3 regions of the Microbacterium albipurpureum genome follow, and region 2 is predicted to be linked to each of the others. Evidence: predicted binding sites of a transcription regulator. Region 2 holds the regulator's gene; each other region holds the start of a gene.
What was found. Region 2 encodes HrcA, which represses chaperone genes, less so after heat shock. Its sites were predicted from a motif close to TTNGCACTCGNNNNNNNCGAGTGCNAA; they were not measured.
Positions count from the first base shown of each region.

Region 1: groES (co-chaperone GroES) is a predicted target of HrcA. The motif match lies at 2,215-2,241, and genes of this name have one in related genera.
Region 3: groL (chaperonin GroEL) is a predicted target of HrcA. The motif match lies at 2,270-2,296, and genes of this name have one in related genera.

Region 1 covers NZ_CP128170.1:2,625,224-2,631,260, forward strand. The annotation lists gene QSU92_RS12780 (Hsp70 family protein) at 1-2,001, opposite strand, end outside; gene groES (co-chaperone GroES) at 2,320-2,628, shown strand; gene rarD (EamA family transporter RarD) at 2,800-3,729, shown strand; gene QSU92_RS12795 (SDR family oxidoreductase) at 3,733-4,482, opposite strand; gene QSU92_RS12800 (ABC transporter substrate-binding protein) at 4,669-5,955, shown strand.
Region 2 covers NZ_CP128170.1:5,492-11,528, forward strand. The annotation lists gene QSU92_RS00030 (HIT domain-containing protein) at 1-36, opposite strand, end outside; gene QSU92_RS00035 (16S rRNA (uracil(1498)-N(3))-methyltransferase) at 60-788, opposite strand; gene dnaJ (molecular chaperone DnaJ) at 792-1,910, opposite strand; gene hrcA (heat-inducible transcriptional repressor HrcA) at 1,960-3,000, opposite strand; gene hemW (radical SAM family heme chaperone HemW) at 3,103-4,314, opposite strand; gene QSU92_RS00055 (DUF1990 family protein) at 4,317-4,967, opposite strand; gene lepA (translation elongation factor 4) at 4,977-6,037, opposite strand, start outside.
Region 3 covers NZ_CP128170.1:579,084-585,120, reverse strand. The annotation lists gene QSU92_RS02880 (DUF2332 domain-containing protein) at 1-903, shown strand, start outside; gene QSU92_RS02875 (DUF3263 domain-containing protein) at 913-1,164, shown strand; gene QSU92_RS02870 (LytR C-terminal domain-containing protein) at 1,243-1,845, shown strand; gene QSU92_RS02865 (cold-shock protein) at 1,976-2,176, shown strand; gene groL (chaperonin GroEL) at 2,333-3,952, shown strand; gene QSU92_RS02855 (bile acid:sodium symporter family protein) at 4,011-4,976, opposite strand; gene QSU92_RS02850 (AMP-binding protein) at 4,973-6,037, opposite strand, start outside.

The DNA of each region.
Region 1 (6,037 bases), 990 kb from region 2:
GGTGTCGCCTCCGGTCCCGCCGGTGTCGCCTCCGGTCCCGCCGGTGTCGCCTCCGGTCCCGCCGGTGTCGCCTCCGGTTCCGCCGGTGTCGCCTCCGGTTCCGCCGGTGTCGCCTCCGGTTCCGCCGGTGTCGCCTCCGGTTCCGCCGGTGTCGCCACCAGTTCCGCCGGTGTCGCCACCGGTCCCGCCGGTGTCCCCACCGGTCCCGCCGGTGTCCCCACCAGTCCCACCGGTGTCGCCACCAGTCCCACCGGTCCCGCCGGTGTCGCCACCAGTCCCACCGGTGTCGCCACCGGTTCCGCCGGTTCCGCCGGTGCCGCCAGTGCTGCCGCCGGTGCCGCCCGTTGGGGTGCTGCTACCACCCCCGCTCGACTGCGAGGGCTTCGGCGATGACGGCTTCCCCGAGGTGGGTGATTGGCTCGCGGCCGGCTTCGCAGCCGGCGGGCGCGTCGCGGCGTTGCGCTCAGCGGCCTGCTTGCGCTGGTTGGTCGCCTTCGGCTTCGACTGGCTCGAGCCACGGTCCTGCTTGGCCTGTGGCTGAGCAGCGGCCATCGGCTCAGACGTCGGAAGTTCGGCGACGGCGGCCGGCGACGGCGTGAGCGGCACGTCGACCCACTCGCGCAGATTCTCGGTGGAAGCGGCGGCGTCGAACGTGCCGGCGCCGAGCCCCCCGGCGCTGGCGAAGACCAGGCCCGTGGCGATGACGAGGGCGCCCGCTCCGGCCGCGGCGACGGCCGGCACGCGCTGGTACCAGCGGCGCGCTGCCTTCTGCTCCGCAGGGGTCTTGGGGTCGAATACCGCGAGGTCGGTCGTGGCGGCAGCCGCCGCATCCGTCGTCGCCAGTGCGCCCGCCGCGCCGGCCGCAGCGCCCACGGGAACGAGCGCGAGCGTCGTGGCCGACTCCTCCGCCGTGGCCGGCACGAGGGCGCGGGCCGCACCCAGGGCGATGGATGACTTGGGGTCGGCGTCGATCGCGATCGGTCGGTCGAGCCGCTCGGACAGGCGCTCGGCCACGAGCGGGATCCGAGAGGAACCGCCGATGAGCAGGATGCTCTCGAGTGCCTCGGGCTCGAGACCGGCCGAGTCCAGACCGTCCTCGAGAGTGTCGATCGTGCGCTCGATCGAGCCGTCGATCATCTCCTCGAACTCCTGGCGCGTGAGGCGCACGCTCGTCGCCCCGGAGGGGAGCAGCACCGGCACGGTGACGTCGGAGTCGAACGACAGGGCTTCCTTGGCCTCGACGCATTCGCGGCGCAGCTGCGCCAGCGCGAGCCGGATGTCGGGGTCGGCGTCATTGAGATCGGCCTCGGCGACACCCGAGGAGCGGAGCACGTGCCGGAAGACGGCGTCGTCGAAGTCGGCGCCGCCGAGGTTGTCGATGCCGACCGGGATGCCCACGGGGGCGAAAGAGCCGTCGGCGCTCTTGCGCAGGATGACGGAGTCGAAGGTGCCGCCGCCGAGGTCGTAGACGGCGAGGGCCTGCCCGGCCTCCATGACCCGGCCCGACTCGTAGTGCCGGGCCGCTGCTTCGGGCTCGGTGATCAGGTGGACGTCCTTGACGCCCAGCTTGTCGAGCGCCGACAGGATGAGGCCGATGCGGTGCGGGCCCCACGCGGTGGGGTGGGTGAGCATCACCGCGGCGGGGCGGGAGCCCTCGCGTTCGACGACGGCGTCGACCACGGCGGACACAGTGTGCGCCCACAGCTTCTCGGCCGGGATCGAGCGTCCGCCGGCAACCACCGGCACATCGTCCCCGATGCTGCGCTTGAATTCGCGCACGAGTCGCTCGGGCTGCGTGATGCCGCGACGTTCGGCGGCGTCGCCGATCAGCAGCTCGCCGTCATCGGCGACGAACACCACCGTGGCGGCGCTGTCGTTGCGGCGACCCAACGGGAACGGTGCCGCGACGATGCTGCCGTCAGGCGCCGTGCGCGCCGTTGCCGCAGCGATCCGCGTCGTTCCGACGTCGATCCCCAGAAAATACGTAGCCCCAGTAGCCAAGTTCTCATCTCCCCCAAGAGAGTCGTTTCCGGAACCTCCCCAGGTTCCAGCCCCAAATCCGACTCTGTCTGCCGCATTGCTCACCATCGAGAGGTCTCGACGTTGAGAGCGGCGTCCCACTTCGGATGATACACACCACTGTGGACCATCTCTAGGGCCGTCGGGCGACCGTTTCCCCGATGGCCACGACCTGCTACTGTGCGCCCTTCGAATCTGGCACTCACGTTGCGGGAGTGCCAACGGTTTGCCTACACTGGATTAGCACTCTCAAGGTGTGGGTGCTAACCAGTCTTCATCTCAAGAAAGAAGAGGTAGACCGTGACGGTTTCCACTCAGGTTTCCATCAAGCCGCTCGAGGACCGCATCGTCATCAAGCAGGTCGAGGCCGAGCAGACCACTTCGAGCGGTCTGGTCATTCCCGACACCGCAAAGGAGAAGCCCCAGGAGGGCGAGGTCGTCGCCGTCGGACCGGGCCGGATCGACGACAACGGCAACCGGATCCCGCTCGATGTCGCCGTCGGCGACCGCGTGATCTACTCCAAGTACGGCGGCACCGAGGTCAAGTTCGGCGCGGACGATTTCCTCGTCCTCTCCGCCCGCGACGTGCTGGCGGTCGTCGTCCGCTGAGTTCGTCCCAGCGACACACTCCACGGGGGTCGGATGCTTCGGCATCCGGCCCCCGTTTCGCGTCTCTCGCGGCGGAGCAGGCCACGGATGAGCGAGCGGCCCGACATCCGTCGCGCCGCGCGCGCGTAGGCTGAGCCGGTGACGCGCGAGACGGCCGAATCAACGGGAAGAATCACCCCAGCCGCGGATCCGACGCGCGAACGCACCCTCGGCGCCGTGTATGCGCTGGCCGCCTACCTGATCTGGGGTTTCCTGCCGCTCTACTTCCTCCTCCTGGAGCCGACGGGCGCGTTCGAGGTCGTCGCGTGGCGCATCCTGCTGTCACTGCTGTTCTGCGCGGTGCTCCTCGCGGTCACGCGCGGCTGGGGGAAGTTCCTCGTCATCCTGCGCACCCGCCGGCTGCTGCTGTGGACGGCGGTCGCCGGCATCCTGATCTACATCAACTGGCAGGTCTTCCTCATCGCCGCCCTCACGGGGCACGTGATCGAGACGAGCCTGGGGTACTTCATCAACCCCATCGTCACTGTGCTGCTGGGCGTCGTGGTGCTGCGGGAGCGCCTGCGGATCACGCAGTGGATCGCGCTCGCGATCGCCGCGATCGCCTGCATCGTCATCGCCGTCGGCTACGGCGCCTTCCCGTGGATCGCGTTGTCGCTGGCGTTCTCCTTTGGCCTCTACGGGCTGGTGAAGAAGCAGATCGGGCCGTCGGTGGACGCGGTGAGCGGTCTGACGCTCGAGACCCTGTGGCTCACCCCCGTCGCGATCGTCGTCCTCGTGAGCGTCGGACTCACCTCGGGCATCACGATGGGGACGGCGGGCATCTGGCACGCCGTGCTGCTGTCGCTGGCGGGCGTCGTGACCGCCACGCCCCTTCTCTTCTTCGCCTCCGGCGCACGGCGCGTTCCGCTCAGCCTCATCGGTCTGCTGCAGTTCGTCGCGCCCATCCTGCAGTTCCTCACCGGGGCGTTCCTCCTGGGCGAGCCGATGCCGCTCGAGCGGTGGATCGGCTTCAGCCTCGTCTGGATCGCCCTGGTCGTGCTGACCGTCGACTCGATCCGTCACGCGCGGCGCGGGGTGTCGGATGTCGGCGCGGTGACCTGAGAGTCACTCCAGCCAGTCGCCCAGCCGGGTGGGCGAGATCCAGGCGTCCTCGCCGGGGAGCAGTTCGTCCCGGTCGATGACGGCGCCGAAGTAGAGCGCACGCGGGTCGGCGACGACGGTCCGGTCGTCGCCGGTCGCGGACAGGCAGCGTGAGACGAAAACGGCGAGTGGCATCACCTCGGGCCCCGCGATCTCGGCGGCGCCGCCGGACGGAGGCTCGTCCACGAGACCGGCGAGCACCGCGGCGACGTCGTCGCCCGCGATCGGCTGCACCTCCGCGTCGGCCACGCGCGCGGCATCCGTCCCGCCGGTGCTCGCCTGCGCGCCGATCTGCGCACCGAACTCGAAGAACTGCGTCGCACGCACGATCGAGAACGGCACCCCCGAGTCGCGCAGAATCGTCTCGCCGTGCGCCTTGGCACGGTAGAAGGGGATCGGCTGAGGATCGCGCTCGGTTCCCACCGCCGACAGGGCGACATGATGGATGACGCCTGCCCGCGCCTCTGCGTCGGCGAGGGTGCGCGTGGCGAGGTCGAAGTGGCGCCACACCGCGTCGGGGTCGTAGGTGCGGGGCTTGGACACATCGATGACGACGGATGACCCGGCGAGGGCGTCGTCCAGACCCGCGCCCGTGACGAGGTCGACCCCGGTGGAGGGGGAGGCCGCACGTGCGTCGTGCCCGGCGGCCCGCAGCCGCGCCATCACCTTGCGTCCGATGAGACCGGTGCCACCGACGACCGTGATGCGTGCCATGGGTGTCATCCTGCACCCTGATGCGCGATTCGCGCCTTCATGTTGCACAGTGCCGCTGGGCCCCCGCGCAAGCGTTACAGATCGTTAACGAACGGCAACATTGACGAGACCGGTTCGCGATTAGGTTTGTCCCACTGGAAGCGGCTTTCCCGAGCCGTTTCGCACCCTTACACAGCAAGGAGCAACATGAGCGTCTTCACTCGCTCGCGCAAGCGCACCGTCCTCGGTGCCGTCGCGCTCGCAGGCGCCAGCGCCCTCGTCCTCGCCGGATGTTCCGGCGGAGGCGGCGACACCGGTGGCGACAGCGCCGAGCCGTCTGCCGCGGCACCCGGCGAAGAACTCGCCCTCACGATCGGAACGGCGCTGCCGCAGACCGGCAACCTCGCCTTCCTCGGCCCGCCGGAAGAAGCCGGTGTCGGCTACGCCGCCTCGCAGATCAACGAGGTGTCGGAGGAGACCGGTCTGACGATCGACGTCGTCTACGGCGACTCGGGTGACACCGACAACAAGGCCTATGAGACCGAGATCCCCCGCCTCCTCGGTGAGGACGTCTCGGCCATCATCGGCGCCGCCTCGTCGGGCACCTCGCTGCAGTTCATCGACCAGGTCGTGGGCGCCGGCGTCATCCAGTTCTCGCCGGCCAACACCTCCGACGCGTTCACCTCGTACGACGACAACGGGCTGTACTTCCGCACCGCCCCCTCCGACGTGCTGCAGGGCGAGGTTCTCGGCAACCTGATCGCCGAGGACGGCAACCAGACCCTCGGCATGATCGTCCTGAACGACTCGTACGGCACCGGTCTCGCCGGTTACGTCACGGAAGCCTTCGAGGCGGCCGGCGGCGAGGTCGTCGCGGCACCGACGTACAACACCGGTGACACGAACTTCGACGCGCAGATCTCCGAGGTGCTCGCCGCCGACCCCGACGCGATCGCCCTGATCACGTTCGAAGAGGTCACGACGATCCTCCCGGGTCTGCTCGGCTCGTTCCCCGCCGACAAGCTGTACTTCGTCGACGGCAACCTGTCCGACTTCAGCGAGGAGCTCGACCCGGGCGCCCTCGCCGGCGCGAAGGGCACCCTGCCCGGTCTGTCGATCGACGCGATCGGCGACTTCACCGGATCGCTCGACGAGTGGGTCGAGGCCGAGGGTCTGCCCGCCCTGACCGAGTACAGCTACGCCGCCGAGTCGTTCGACGCGGTCGTCCTGCTGGCGCTCGCGTCGCTCGCCGCGGGTTCGACCGACCCCGCCGACATCGCCGAGAACCTCATCACCGTGTCCGGTGGCGAGGGCGATGGTGAGACCTGCACCACCTACCAGGAGTGCGCGGAGATCATCCTCGGTGGCGGCACGGCCGACTATGACGGCATCTCGGGTCCGATCACCTTCGACGAGGTCGGCGACCCGACCGAGGCGTCGATCGGCATCTACCAGTACGGCGAGGACAACACCTACTCGGCGTACGAGGGCTGATTCAGCCTGATACGGCAACGGGCCCCGGAGTTCATCGACTCCGGGGCCCGTTCTCGTGCGGCGCGAAGGTGCACTCGTCACG
Region 2 (6,037 bases):
GGTGAGGATACGACTGAAGACCGACGGTTCGCTCATGAAGGAAGTCTACCGACGGGGCGTCACCAGCGACCGAGGGCGCCGCTGACCAACGCGATCGCCGCGGGACCCGCCGTCGACGTGCGCAGCACCGAGTCGCCGAGGCGGCGCAGGGTCGCACCGGCGCCGTGCAGCAGGGTGAGCTCCTCAGGGGTGATGCCGCCTTCGGGACCGACCACCAGAAGCAGGTCGCGGTCCGATGCGGCGAGGGCGCTCAGCCGCTCGGAGGCCGTCGGCTCGAGGACGACGACGAGGTCGCGCCTCGCACGTCCGGCGACCGCGGTCGTGGTGACGGGGTCCGACACTTCGGGCACCCAGGGCCGGTGGGCCTGCTTCGCCGCTTCCCTGGCGATCGTCTGCCAGCGCTGTCGGCCTTTGGCGGCCTTGGTCGCGTCCCAGCGGGAGATGCTCCTCGCGGCCTGCCAGGGGATGATCTCATCCACTCCGAGTTCGGTCGCGGCTTGCACGGCCAGCTCGTCGCGGTCGCCCTTGGCCAGGGCCTGGACCAGGATGACTCGGGGAACCGGTGCGGCGATCTGCGACCTCGTCGACACCCGCACCGCCACCGACGCGGCGGACACCGACTCGCAGACGCCCTCGAGCCATGCACCGGCGCCGTCGCCGACGGTCACACTCTCGCCGACGCGCACACGCCGCACCGTGGCGGCGTGCTTCGCCTCAGCACCCGTCAGGGTCACGACGCCGCCGACGGGCGTCGCGGTGGCCTCAGGTGTCAGGAAGTGCAGGGGCACCGCTCACCCGTTCCGGAAGCGATCCCGCAGCTTCGCAAACAGGCCCTGGTGGAATTCGGAGAGACGCGGCGGCGCGGGCTTGGTGCGCTTGGCGAGCTCTTCGATGAGGGCGCGCTCGCGGTGATCGAGCCGTGTGGGCGTCACCACCTGCACGCCGACGCGGAGATCGCCGCGCTGCGAGCCGCGCAACGGCGTGATCCCACGCCCCTTGATGGTCAGCACGTCACCCGATTGCACGCCGGCCCGCAGCTCGAGGTCGACCGGTCCGTCCAGCGAGTCGATCGTCGTGTCCGTGCCGAGGATGGCGTCCGGCATCGATACCTCCAGCGTCGCCAGCAGGTCGTCGCCGTCGCGCGAGAACACCGGGTCGGGTGCGATGTTCACCTCGAGGTAGAGATCGCCGTTGGGGCCGCCGGCAGGTCCGACCTCGCCCGAGCCGGGCAGCTGCAGACGCAGACCGCTCTCGACGCCCGCCGGCACATCGATCGACACCGTGCGGCGTGAGCGGACCCGTCCCTGGCCCTGGCACGTGGCGCAGGGGTACGGGATCGTCGTGCCGTACCCCTGGCACACCGAGCACGGCTGGGAGGTGACGACGTTGCCGAGCAGGCTGCGGACCTGCCGCTGGACATGGCCCGTGCCGTGGCAGATGTCGCACGTGACGGGTGACGTGCCGGGCTGGCAGCACGATCCGGTGCATGTCTCGCAGACCACGGCGGTGTCGACCTCGATGTCGCGGTGCACGCCGAAGACGACGTCCCTGAGTTCGAGGTTGATCCGAACCAGCGCATCCTGACCCCGCTCGCGACGCGAACGCGGCCGGGCACCGCGGGACCCGCCACCTCCTCCCCCGCCGAAGAAGGTCTCGAAGATGTCGCTGAACCCGCCGAACCCGCCGGCGGCTCCGCCGAACGCGGTGTCGCCCCCCAGGTCGTAGCGGGCGCGCTGGTCGGGGTCGCTCAGCACGTCGTAGGCGTGCGTGACGAGCTTGAACCGCTCGGCGGCGTCCTCCCCGGGATTGACGTCGGGGTGCAGCTCTCGCGCCAGCCGCCGGTAGGCGCGCTTGATGTCGTCGGGGCTGGCGTCACGCGCCACACCGAGTACTTCGTAGTGGTCAGCCACTTTCACCTTCCTGCCGCGCTGAGCGCGGGGAGTCTGCGGAATGCTGTCGTCAGCGGGCGTTCTCGTCGTCGTCCAGGAGACGAGTGAGGTATCTCGCCACGGCCCGGACGGACGCGAGGTTGGTCGGATAGTCCATGCGGGTCGGTCCGAGCACGCCGACACGGGCGCGGGACCCCGTCGCGTCGTAGTCGCTCGCGACGACGGACGCTTCGCTCAGGCCGAAGGGCTCGTTCTCCCGGCCGATGCTCGCCGCCAGACCCTGGTCGTCCGCGACCATCTCGCCCATGAGCCTCAGCAGCGTCACCTGCTCCTCGATGGCCTCGAGCAGCGGGTAGATGCTGCCGCGGAAATCCGCTTCGCTGCGGGCGAGGTTGGCGCTGCCGGCGAGCACGAGCCGGTCCTGGCGGAAGTCGTCCAGTTCCTCCCCGATGACCCGGAGGATCGACTGGAGCGCAGGGCCGTCGGGGTCGCCGGGGGTCTCGCCCGCCTCGACGGCTGCCGCCACCCCGGCGACGCCGTCCCGCACCGGCACTCCGACGACGAGGTCGGAGACCCGGCCGCGGATCCGCTGCATCCGGTCCTCATCGATCTCCGCGCCTGGGAAGGCCAGTCGCTGGGAGACCCGGCCGGTGTCGGTGACGACGATGACCAGCACCTTCATCGCGTCCAGTCGGACGAGCTCCACGTGGGAGACCGTCGCCCTGGCGAAGGACGGATACTGCACGATCGCGACGTGCCCGGTCAGGACGGTCAGAGCGCGTACCGTGCGGGCGAGCACTTCGTCGAGATCCGAGGGTCCTTCCAGGAACGATGAGATGGCCGTCCGCTGGGCGGGGCTCAGAGGCCGAACCTGCGCGAGGTGGTCGACGAAGACGCGGTAGCCCTTGTCGGTCGGCACCCGCCCGGACGAGGTATGGGGGGCGACGATGAGGTCCTCGTCTTCGAGGAGGGCCATGTCGTTGCGGATGGTGGCGGCGGAGACGCCGAAGGCGTGCCGCTCGACGATCGCCTTGCTGCCGACGGGTTCCCGCGTGTCGACGTAGTCCTGGACGATGGCGCGCAGCACCTGCAATCCTCGTTCGCTGACCATGACACCCCCCTCGTCGGCTTGCCGTCGCTCCTGGCACTCGTATGATTCGAGTGCCAATTCTATCGGAACACCCTCGAGGTCGGACGGTCGGGTCGCGGCATGTCAGCCCGTGAGCGTGCGGACGACTCGGTCGGCCAGGAGCCGTCCGCGCCGGGTCAGCCGCACCCGGTCAGCGGTGCGCGGCTCGACCAGGCCGTCCGCCACGAGCGCCGCGAGGGAGGCACCGGCGCCCGACGGCAGCGAGGACGTGGCGAGGCCCTCGCGCGTGCGGACGCCGAGGAGAACCGCCTCGAGGAGCCGGGACGACGGCGACAGCACCTCGCGTCCCGCTCCGGGTGACAGCCCCTCAGCGAGCCGACGGGCGTAGGCGGCCGGATGGCGGACGTTCCAGAAGCGGGTCCCGGCGACATGGCCGTGGGCGCCGGGGCCGAACCCCCACCAGTCGCTGCCCCGCCAATATGCGGCGTTGTGGCGGCAGCGGTCGGCGGGGGTCCGCGCCCAGTTGGACACCTCGTACCACGACAGTCCCGCCGCGGTCAGCAGGTCGTCCGCGAGCTCGTACATCTCCGCCTGCAGATCGTCATCGGGGAGGTCGAGTTCCCCCCGTCGGATGCGGCGGGCCAGTGCCGTCCCCTCCTCGACGATGAGGGCGTAGGCCGAGAGGTGGTCGGGGTCGAGCGCTATCGCCGTCTCGAGCGACGCGCGCCAGTCGGCCGGCGACTCCCCCGGCGCGCCGTAGATCAGGTCGATGCTGACGCCGAGCCCGGCGTCACGGGCGGCCGTGACGGCCGTCGCCACGGCGTCGCTGCGGTGCGAGCGGTCCAGCGTCGCCAGCACATGGGGAACCGCGGACTGCATGCCGATCGACAGCCTGGTCACGCCGGCCTCGGCGAGGCGGCGTGCCACGGCGTCGTCGACGGTGTCGGGGTTGGCCTCCACCGTCACCTCGACATCGGTGCCCCCCGGAAACGCCGCTCGCACGCCGTCGAGCATGCGGACCAGATCGTCGACGGGAAGAAGGGTAGGGGTGCCCCCGCCGAAGAACACGGTTTCGACCGGACGGAGCGGTCCGGCTTCAGAGAGCACACGTCGAGCAAGCGCCACCTCGCGCAGCAGGGTCTGGGCGTACTCGTCCCTCCGGGCACCGCGCAGCTCGGTGGCCGTGTAGGTGTTGAAGTCGCAGTATCCGCAGCGCACCCGGCAGAAGGGGATGTGGAGGTATGCGCCGAAAGGTACCGCCGGATCGATGACCGTGCCGGGCGGCAGCGAGCCGTCGGCCGGGGCGGGGTCGCCGAGGGGAAGTACGGCTCCCACGCTCAGGCGGGGGTGGCGTACAGCGGAGAGATGGCACGCAGGTAGCGGGTGAACAGCTCACGGCGCCGTCGCCGGGTCAGGGCGGGGAAGAGCCGATACAACAGCGCCTGCGGTGCGTCGAAGGCGCGGACGGTGAACCAGACCTCGTCGTTGTCGCGCCAATCGAGCATGAACGATTCTTCGCCGCTGACGACCGACCCCTGCACCGTGCCGAGGGCGAACCCGATGCGGCGCGGTTCCTCGACCGCGAAGATCACCCGCAGTTCGCCGTCGGCGCGCATCCCGGCGACCCGGCCGCCCAGATGGACGGTCGCCCCGGGAGTGACGAACGGGGTGCCGTCGGAGTCGTAGCGCTGCTCGACCTCGAGCTTGCTCGGGGCGATCGGCGCGCCGTTCTCATCGAAGCTCACTCCGGCGTACATCGGACCCGCAGCGGGACGGACATCGGTCAGCGCGAGACCTGCACCGCGCTGAGCGCTCCACGACAGCAGCGACTCGCCGGCGGCGTGGAAGCGATCCTCCCCGCTGCCGATCCGCCAGGACTCCTCGGCCGGGATGCTCCGCTCCGGCGGGAAGTGCATGAGGTCGGGGGCCTGCGTGGCCCCCACGGCGGCGTAGTCGACCGTGTCTTCCCTGAAGGTTCCGCGGCGCATGGCGACAGCCTACTTCTGCTTCCCCTCGACATCCCCCGAGAGCGCGGCGATGAACGCCTCCTGGGGAACCTCGACGCGACCGACCATCTTCATGCGCTTCTTGCCCTCCTTCTGCTTCTCGAGCAGTTTGCGCTTCCGGGTGATGTCACCGCCGTAGCACTTCGCCAGAACGTCCTTGCGGATGGCGCGGATGTTCTCACGCGCGATGATGCGGGCGCCGATGGCAGCCTGGATCGGAACCTCGAACTGCTGGCGCGGGATGAGCTTGCGCAGCCGCTCGGTCATCATGGTGCCGTAGGCGTAGGCCTTCTCCCGGTGCACGATCGAGCTGAAGGCATCGACCTTCTCCCCCTGCAGCAGGATGTCGACCTTCACGAGGTCGGCGGTCTGCGAGCCGGCGGGCTCGTAGTCCAGGCTCGCGTAGCCCTGCGTGCGGCTCTTGAGATGGTCGAAGAAGTCGAAGACGATCTCGCCGAGGGGCATGTTGTAGCGAAGTTCGACACGATCTTCGCTGAGGTAGTCCATGCCCAGGAGCGAGCCGCGGCGGGACTGGCAGAGTTCCATCACGGTCCCGACGTAGTCCTTCGGCAGCAGGATGCCCACCTTCACGATGGGCTCGGACACCTCCGCCACCCGACCGTCGGGATACTCACTGGGGTTGGTCACCGAGATGGTCTCGCCGGTGTCGGTCTGCACCTCGTAGGTGACCGACGGGGCGGTGGTGATGAGGTCCAGTCCGAATTCGCGCGACAGCCGCTCGGTGATGATCTCCAGGTGGAGGAGCCCGAGGAACCCGCAGCGGAACCCGAAGCCGAGCGCGACGGATGTCTCGGGCTCGTACTGCAGCGAGGCGTCGGAGAGCTTCAGCTTGTCGAGGGCCTCGCGAAGCTCTGCGTAATCGCTGCCGTCGATCGGGTAGATGCCCGAGAACACCATCGGCTTCGGGTCGGTGTATCCGGGCAGGGCCTGCGTGGCCGGCCCCCGCTGGGTGGTGATCGTGTCACCGACCTTCGACTGGCGCACATCCTTCACCCCGGTGATGAGATACCCCACCTCGCCGACGCTCAGTC
Region 3 (6,037 bases), 570 kb from region 2:
ATGCAGCGGATGCTGGCGGAGATACCCCCGACCCGCCGCCAGCCGCCGCTCGTGTTCGCCGTCACGCGTCTCCTCGGCGCGCCCGAGGAGGATTATCCCGCGTGGGCGGCGTGGACGCAGCAGCATGCCCGCGCCGTCGTCGAGGCGTGCGCGAGCCGGTCGCTGCAGACGAACGAGCCTCTCCGCTGCGCGGCACTGCTTCCCGCACTCTCCGCGCTCGCGGGGCCGATCGCCCTGCTGGAGATCGGGGCGAGTGCCGGCCTGTGCCTGTATCCCGACCGGTACTCCTACCGCTACGCCGATGGGCCTGCGCTCGACCCCGTCGACGGGCCCTCCCCGGTCGTCCTCGACAGCGCCCTCCGCGGGCCGGCCGCCGCAGGGATCGCCGAGACCCTGGCCCTGCCCGAGGTCGTCTGGCGGGCAGGTGTCGATCTGACACCCCTGGATGCCGCGGACCCGGCCGACCGGACGTTCCTCGCCGCCTTGGTCTGGCCGGGTGAGACGGGACGACGACAGCGCGTCCTCGCCGCGCTCGACATCGCGGCGGCCGATCCGCCGCGGTTGCGGCGGGGTGACGCATCGGAACCGGGCGTGGTGGCGCAGGCCGCCGCCTCCGCTCCGGCGGACGCCACCCTCGTGATCACCACGCCCGGCGTCCTCCCGCACATCCCCCGCGCGGGCCGGGCGCGCCTTCGGACGGAGATCGACACCCTCCGCGCCACGACGGGGGCCCGTTGGGTCAGCCTCACCCCTGCAGGTATGGCCGATCAGTGGCATCCGCCGTTGGATCCGGGCCGATGGTCGGGGTTCGTCCTCGCCCTCGACGGGATTCCGTGCGCCGCAGTCGATCCGCTCGGCGCATTCGTGGAGTGGCGCGCGGGGGAGCCGGGGGCACCGGGTTAGCGTGGGCGGGTGCCTTTGAGCGACAGAGATCGGCTGATCCTCGACTTCGAAGCGCTGTGGACCCGGCACGGGAGCGCCAAGGAAGAGGCCATCCGCCTCCGCCTCGGCATGTCTCCGGGGCGCTACTACCAGCTGCTGACGCGTCTCATCGACACCACGGAGGCGCAGGAGTACGACCCCATGCTGGTCAAGCGGCTCCGCCGCATCCGCGACGCGCGCCTGCGCGCGCGGGTCATCCGCACCGCGGCCACCGGGCGCTGAGGGTCGCGACGCGGCATCCGGGGTCTTCTGTCCAGCTGACGCCTAGGTTGCCCCTGCCCGCTTCGGTAGCATCTTCTGGTGCCGAAAACGACCTATCCGCGGGATCGCTTCGATGACCTCCCCGCGGACGGCGGACGTCTCGGTGCGCACCGCGCCGAGAACCCTCGGATGCGTCCGTGGGCGGTGATCCTCTGGGCGAGCCTGGCCACCATCGTGCTCATCGTCGTCGGCATCTTCGGCACCCTCCTGACGTCGGGGCGCATCCAGCTGGCTCCCGATGCGGAGCCGACGGCGTCGCCGCAGCCCACCGTCGAGCCGGTGATCGACACGTCCTATGCCGTGCAGGTGCTCAACGCCACGCCGGAGCAGGGGCTGGCGACGCAGGTGAAGGATGAGATCGTCGCGGCCGGATGGTCCGCCGACGCCGTCTCGGCCAGCGGCGCCGGCACGACCGACTTCGCCGAGACCACCGTCTACTACGCCTTCCTGGGAGACCAGGCGGCCGCCGCGGGGCTGGCCGACCTCGTGCTCGGCGGGGCGCGCATCGAGCAGACCGACGTCTATCAGCTGGCCGATGACCCGAACACCCCGGAGGACGAGACTCAGGCGCTGCAGCTGACCGTCGTCATCGGACTCGACCGCACGGCCGAGGCGCCCGATGACGAGGCTCCCGCTCCCTGAATCGGGAGATGTGTTTCGCCTGCGTAAATGTTTGACAGCGGGCATGTCAACAATCGCGTGCGACCCCGTTCCGGCTTGTCGGCGGTCCCTAGCATGGGCCCTGTCCCGCCGCAGTACAGGAGAGTTCGCCATGACACAGGGCACCGTCAAGTGGTTCAACGCCGAGAAGGGTTACGGTTTCATCACCGCCGGTGACGGTCAGGATGTCTTCGTCCACTACTCGAACATCGACATGACCGGGTTCCGGGTGCTCGAGGAGGGGCAGACGGTCGAGTTCACCGTCGGGTCGGGGCAGAAGGGTCCGCAGGCCGAATCGGTCCGCGTGGTCTGAGCGCGGATGACGCCCGTCGGCGTCCCGGCTCGACCCCGCCACACGCCGTGTGTGCCGCGGCTTGCACTCGCCCATGCCGAGTGCCAGAATGGATTAGCACTCGTGATTGTTGAGTGCTAAGTCCGAAAGCCAACGTCCGGGAGGGACGACACACACATGGCAAAGATCATCGCTTTCGATGAGGAGGCCCGTCGCGGCCTCGAGCGCGGCCTGAACGTTCTGGCCGACGCCGTCAAGGTGACCCTGGGTCCCCGCGGTCGCAACGTCGTGCTGGAGAAGAAGTGGGGCGCCCCCACGATCACCAACGACGGTGTCTCGATCGCCAAGGAGATCGAGCTGGACGACCCCTACGAGAAGATCGGCGCTGAGCTGGTCAAGGAGGTCGCGAAGAAGACCGACGACGTCGCCGGTGACGGCACGACCACGGCGACCGTCCTCGCCCAGGCTCTCGTTCGCGAGGGTCTGCGCAACGTCGCCGCCGGTGCCGACCCGATCTCGCTCAAGCGCGGCATCGAGAAGGCCGTCAAGGCAGTGACCGACCAGCTGCTGGCCGACGCCAAGGAGGTCGAGTCCAAGGAGCAGATCGCCGCCACCGCGTCGATCTCCGCCGCCGACCCCACCATCGGCGACCTGATCGCCGAGGCGATCGACAAGGTCGGCAAGGAGGGCGTGGTCACCGTCGAGGAGTCGCAGACGTTCGGCACCGAGCTCGAGCTCACCGAGGGAATGCGTTTCGACAAGGGCTTCATCAACCCCTACTTCGTCACCGACCCCGAGCGCCAGGAAGCGGTCTTCGAAGACCCGTACATCCTGATCGCCAACCAGAAGATCTCGAACATCAAGGACCTTCTGCCCGTCGTCGACAAGGTGATCCAGGACGGCAAGGAGCTCGTCATCATCGCCGAGGACGTCGAGGGCGAGGCCCTGGCGACCCTGGTGCTGAACAAGATCCGCGGCATCTTCAAGTCGGCCGCCGTCAAGGCGCCCGGCTTCGGCGACCGTCGCAAGGCGCAGCTGCAGGACATCGCGATCCTCACCGGCGGCCAGGTTATCACCGAGGAGGTCGGTCTCAAGCTCGAGAACGCCACCCTCGACCTGCTCGGCCGTGCGCGCAAGGTCATCATCACCAAGGACGAGACCACCATCGTCGAGGGTGCCGGTGACGCTGCGCAGATCGAGGGTCGTGTGACCCAGATCCGTCGCGAGATCGACAACACCGACAGCGACTACGACCGCGAGAAGCTGCAGGAGCGCCTCGCCAAGCTCGCCGGCGGCGTGGCCGTCATCAAGGCGGGTGCGGCCACCGAGGTGGAGCTGAAGGAGCGCAAGCACCGCATCGAGGACGCCGTCCGCAACGCGAAGGCCGCCGTCGAAGAGGGCATCGTCCCCGGTGGTGGTGTCGCGCTGATCCAGGCCGGCAAGATCGCCTTCGAGACTCTCGAGCTCGCGGGTGACGAGGCCACCGGTGCGAACATCGTCAAGGTCGCCATCGAGGCTCCGCTGAAGCAGATCGCCCTCAACGCCGGTCTCGAGCCCGGTGTCGTGGCCAACAAGGTCGCGGAGCTGCCGGTCGGACACGGCCTGAACGCCGCGACCGGCGACTACGGTGACCTGTTCGCGCAGGGCATCATCGACCCGGCCAAGGTCACCCGCTCGGCGCTCCAGAACGCTGCGTCGATCGCGGGCCTGTTCCTCACCACCGAGGCCGTGGTCGCCGACAAGCCCGAGAAGGCTGCCGCGGCGCCCGCCGACCCCACGGGTGGCATGGACTTCTGATCCGTCGATCCCACAGAAGAGCCCCGGCTTCGGCCGGGGCTCTTCTGCGTTGCACCGCCTACAGCAGACTCGGGATCTTCTGCTCCTCGGCGAGGTTCGCGCGCCGGAACCACAGCGTCACGAACGTGGACACGATGACGATGAACAGCGAGTACAGCGCCGGGATGATGAGGATGAGCCCGATGTCGGGGTTTCCCGAGAAGCTCAGCAGCACGATCGCGATCGCAAGCGGGCCGTTCTGGATTCCCGTCTCCAGACCGATCGTGCGCGCATTCATCGGATGCAGGCGGATGGCGCGGGCCAGCCCATAGGCGATGGCGATCCCGAACAGACCCAGTCCGATCGCGACCAGGTAGGTTTGCCACGGCGTCGAGGTCAGCAGGGCCCAGTTGCGCGGCACCCACGTCGCCATGAGGAACACGATGAAGAACAGCCCGAAGAACCCGCCGAGCAGTTCCATCACCGCTCCGACGTTCGCACTGAACCTCCGCACGAGCATCCCCGCGACCACCGGGATGAGGAGGGTGGCCAGGGTGACGACGATGTTCAGGATGGGGATCTGCAGGTCGGTCGATTCGGTGAAGATGAACGACCCGTAGAGGGCGAGCATCAGCGGCGTCAGCAGCAGGGCCCAGAGCGTGGAGTTGGTGGTCATGATGACGCTCAGGGCCAGATTGCCTTTGGAGAAGTAGGTGAAGATGTTCGAGGTCGTCCCGGCCGGCACGCAGCCCATCAGCAGCGCACCGATCGCGACGGGGATGGCGTACTCCCGGGGGAGCTGGAACAGCACCAGGACGACGAGCAGGTAGGACAGCAGCGGCATGATGCCGAACTGCGTGACCAGACCGATGATCAGCCCGTAGGGCCGTCGCAGCGCCAGCTTGAAGTCGCGCGGCGTGAGCCCCGCGCCCAGTCCGAACATGATCACGAACACCAGTCCGACCAGCAGCACCTGCTCGAACGGGGTGACGACGTCCTGCTCGTCGACCACGGCCTGACCCGTGGCCAGGAACACCTCGATCATCGGGACTCGCCGCTCGTCGTCGGCGCAGGCTGCGCGCTGTCGCGGAGCTCCCGGCGGAGGATCTTCCCGATGGGGCTCTTGGGGGGCTCTTCGACGAACACCACCGACTTCGGCACCTTGTAGGCCGCGAGGGTCTGCCGGCAGTGGGCGATCACCTCGGCCTCGGTGGGCGCCGGCGTTGCCGCCACGACGTAGGCCCGAACCGCCTCGCCGGTCTTGTCATCGTCGATCCCGATCACGCCCACCTCGACGATGTCGCGCATCGCGGCGATGCGCTCCTCGATCTCGTTGGGGTAGACGTTGAAGCCGCTCACGATCACCATGTCCTTCTTGCGATCGACGATGGTGAAGTACCCCTCGGCGTCCATGGTGGCGATGTCGCCCGTATGCAGCCATCCGTCCACGACGGTGATCGACGTCTCGTCGGGCCGCTGCCAGTACCCCCTCATGATCTGCGGGCCGCGCGCCACGAGCTCGCCGGCTTCGCCGACGGCGGTCTCCCGGCCCTCCGCATCGACGCACCGCACATCGGTGGAGGGAACGGGGATGCCGATGCTGCCGTCCTTTCCCTGCGCCCCGAGCGGGTTGAACGTCAGGACGGGGGAGGACTCGGTGAGCCCGTACCCCTCGACGATGGGAGTGCCGGTCACCTCGCGCCACCGGGCGGCGACCGACTCGTGGAGCGCCATCCCCCCTGCGGCCGAGGCGCGCAGATGCCGGGGAGGGCTGTCGACGAACCACCGTTCGTTCAGCAGGGCGTTGAACAGGGTGTTCACCCCGGTGAGCCACGTGATGCGGTAGTTCTCGAAGGCCCGTTTGAGGTTGCTCGGCGGCCGCGGGGTGGGGATGAGGATGTTCCGTGCACCGAGGTGGTGGAAGCCGAGGAGATTCACCGTGAACGCGAAGATGTGGTAGATCGGCAGCGCGGTCAGCACGATCTCGCTTCCGCGACGCATGTGGGTGCTGCACATCGTGATCGTCTGCAGCGTGTTGGCGACGAGGTTCCCGTGCGTGAGCATCGCGCCCTTGGCGATGCCGGTGGTGCCGCCGGTGTACTGCAG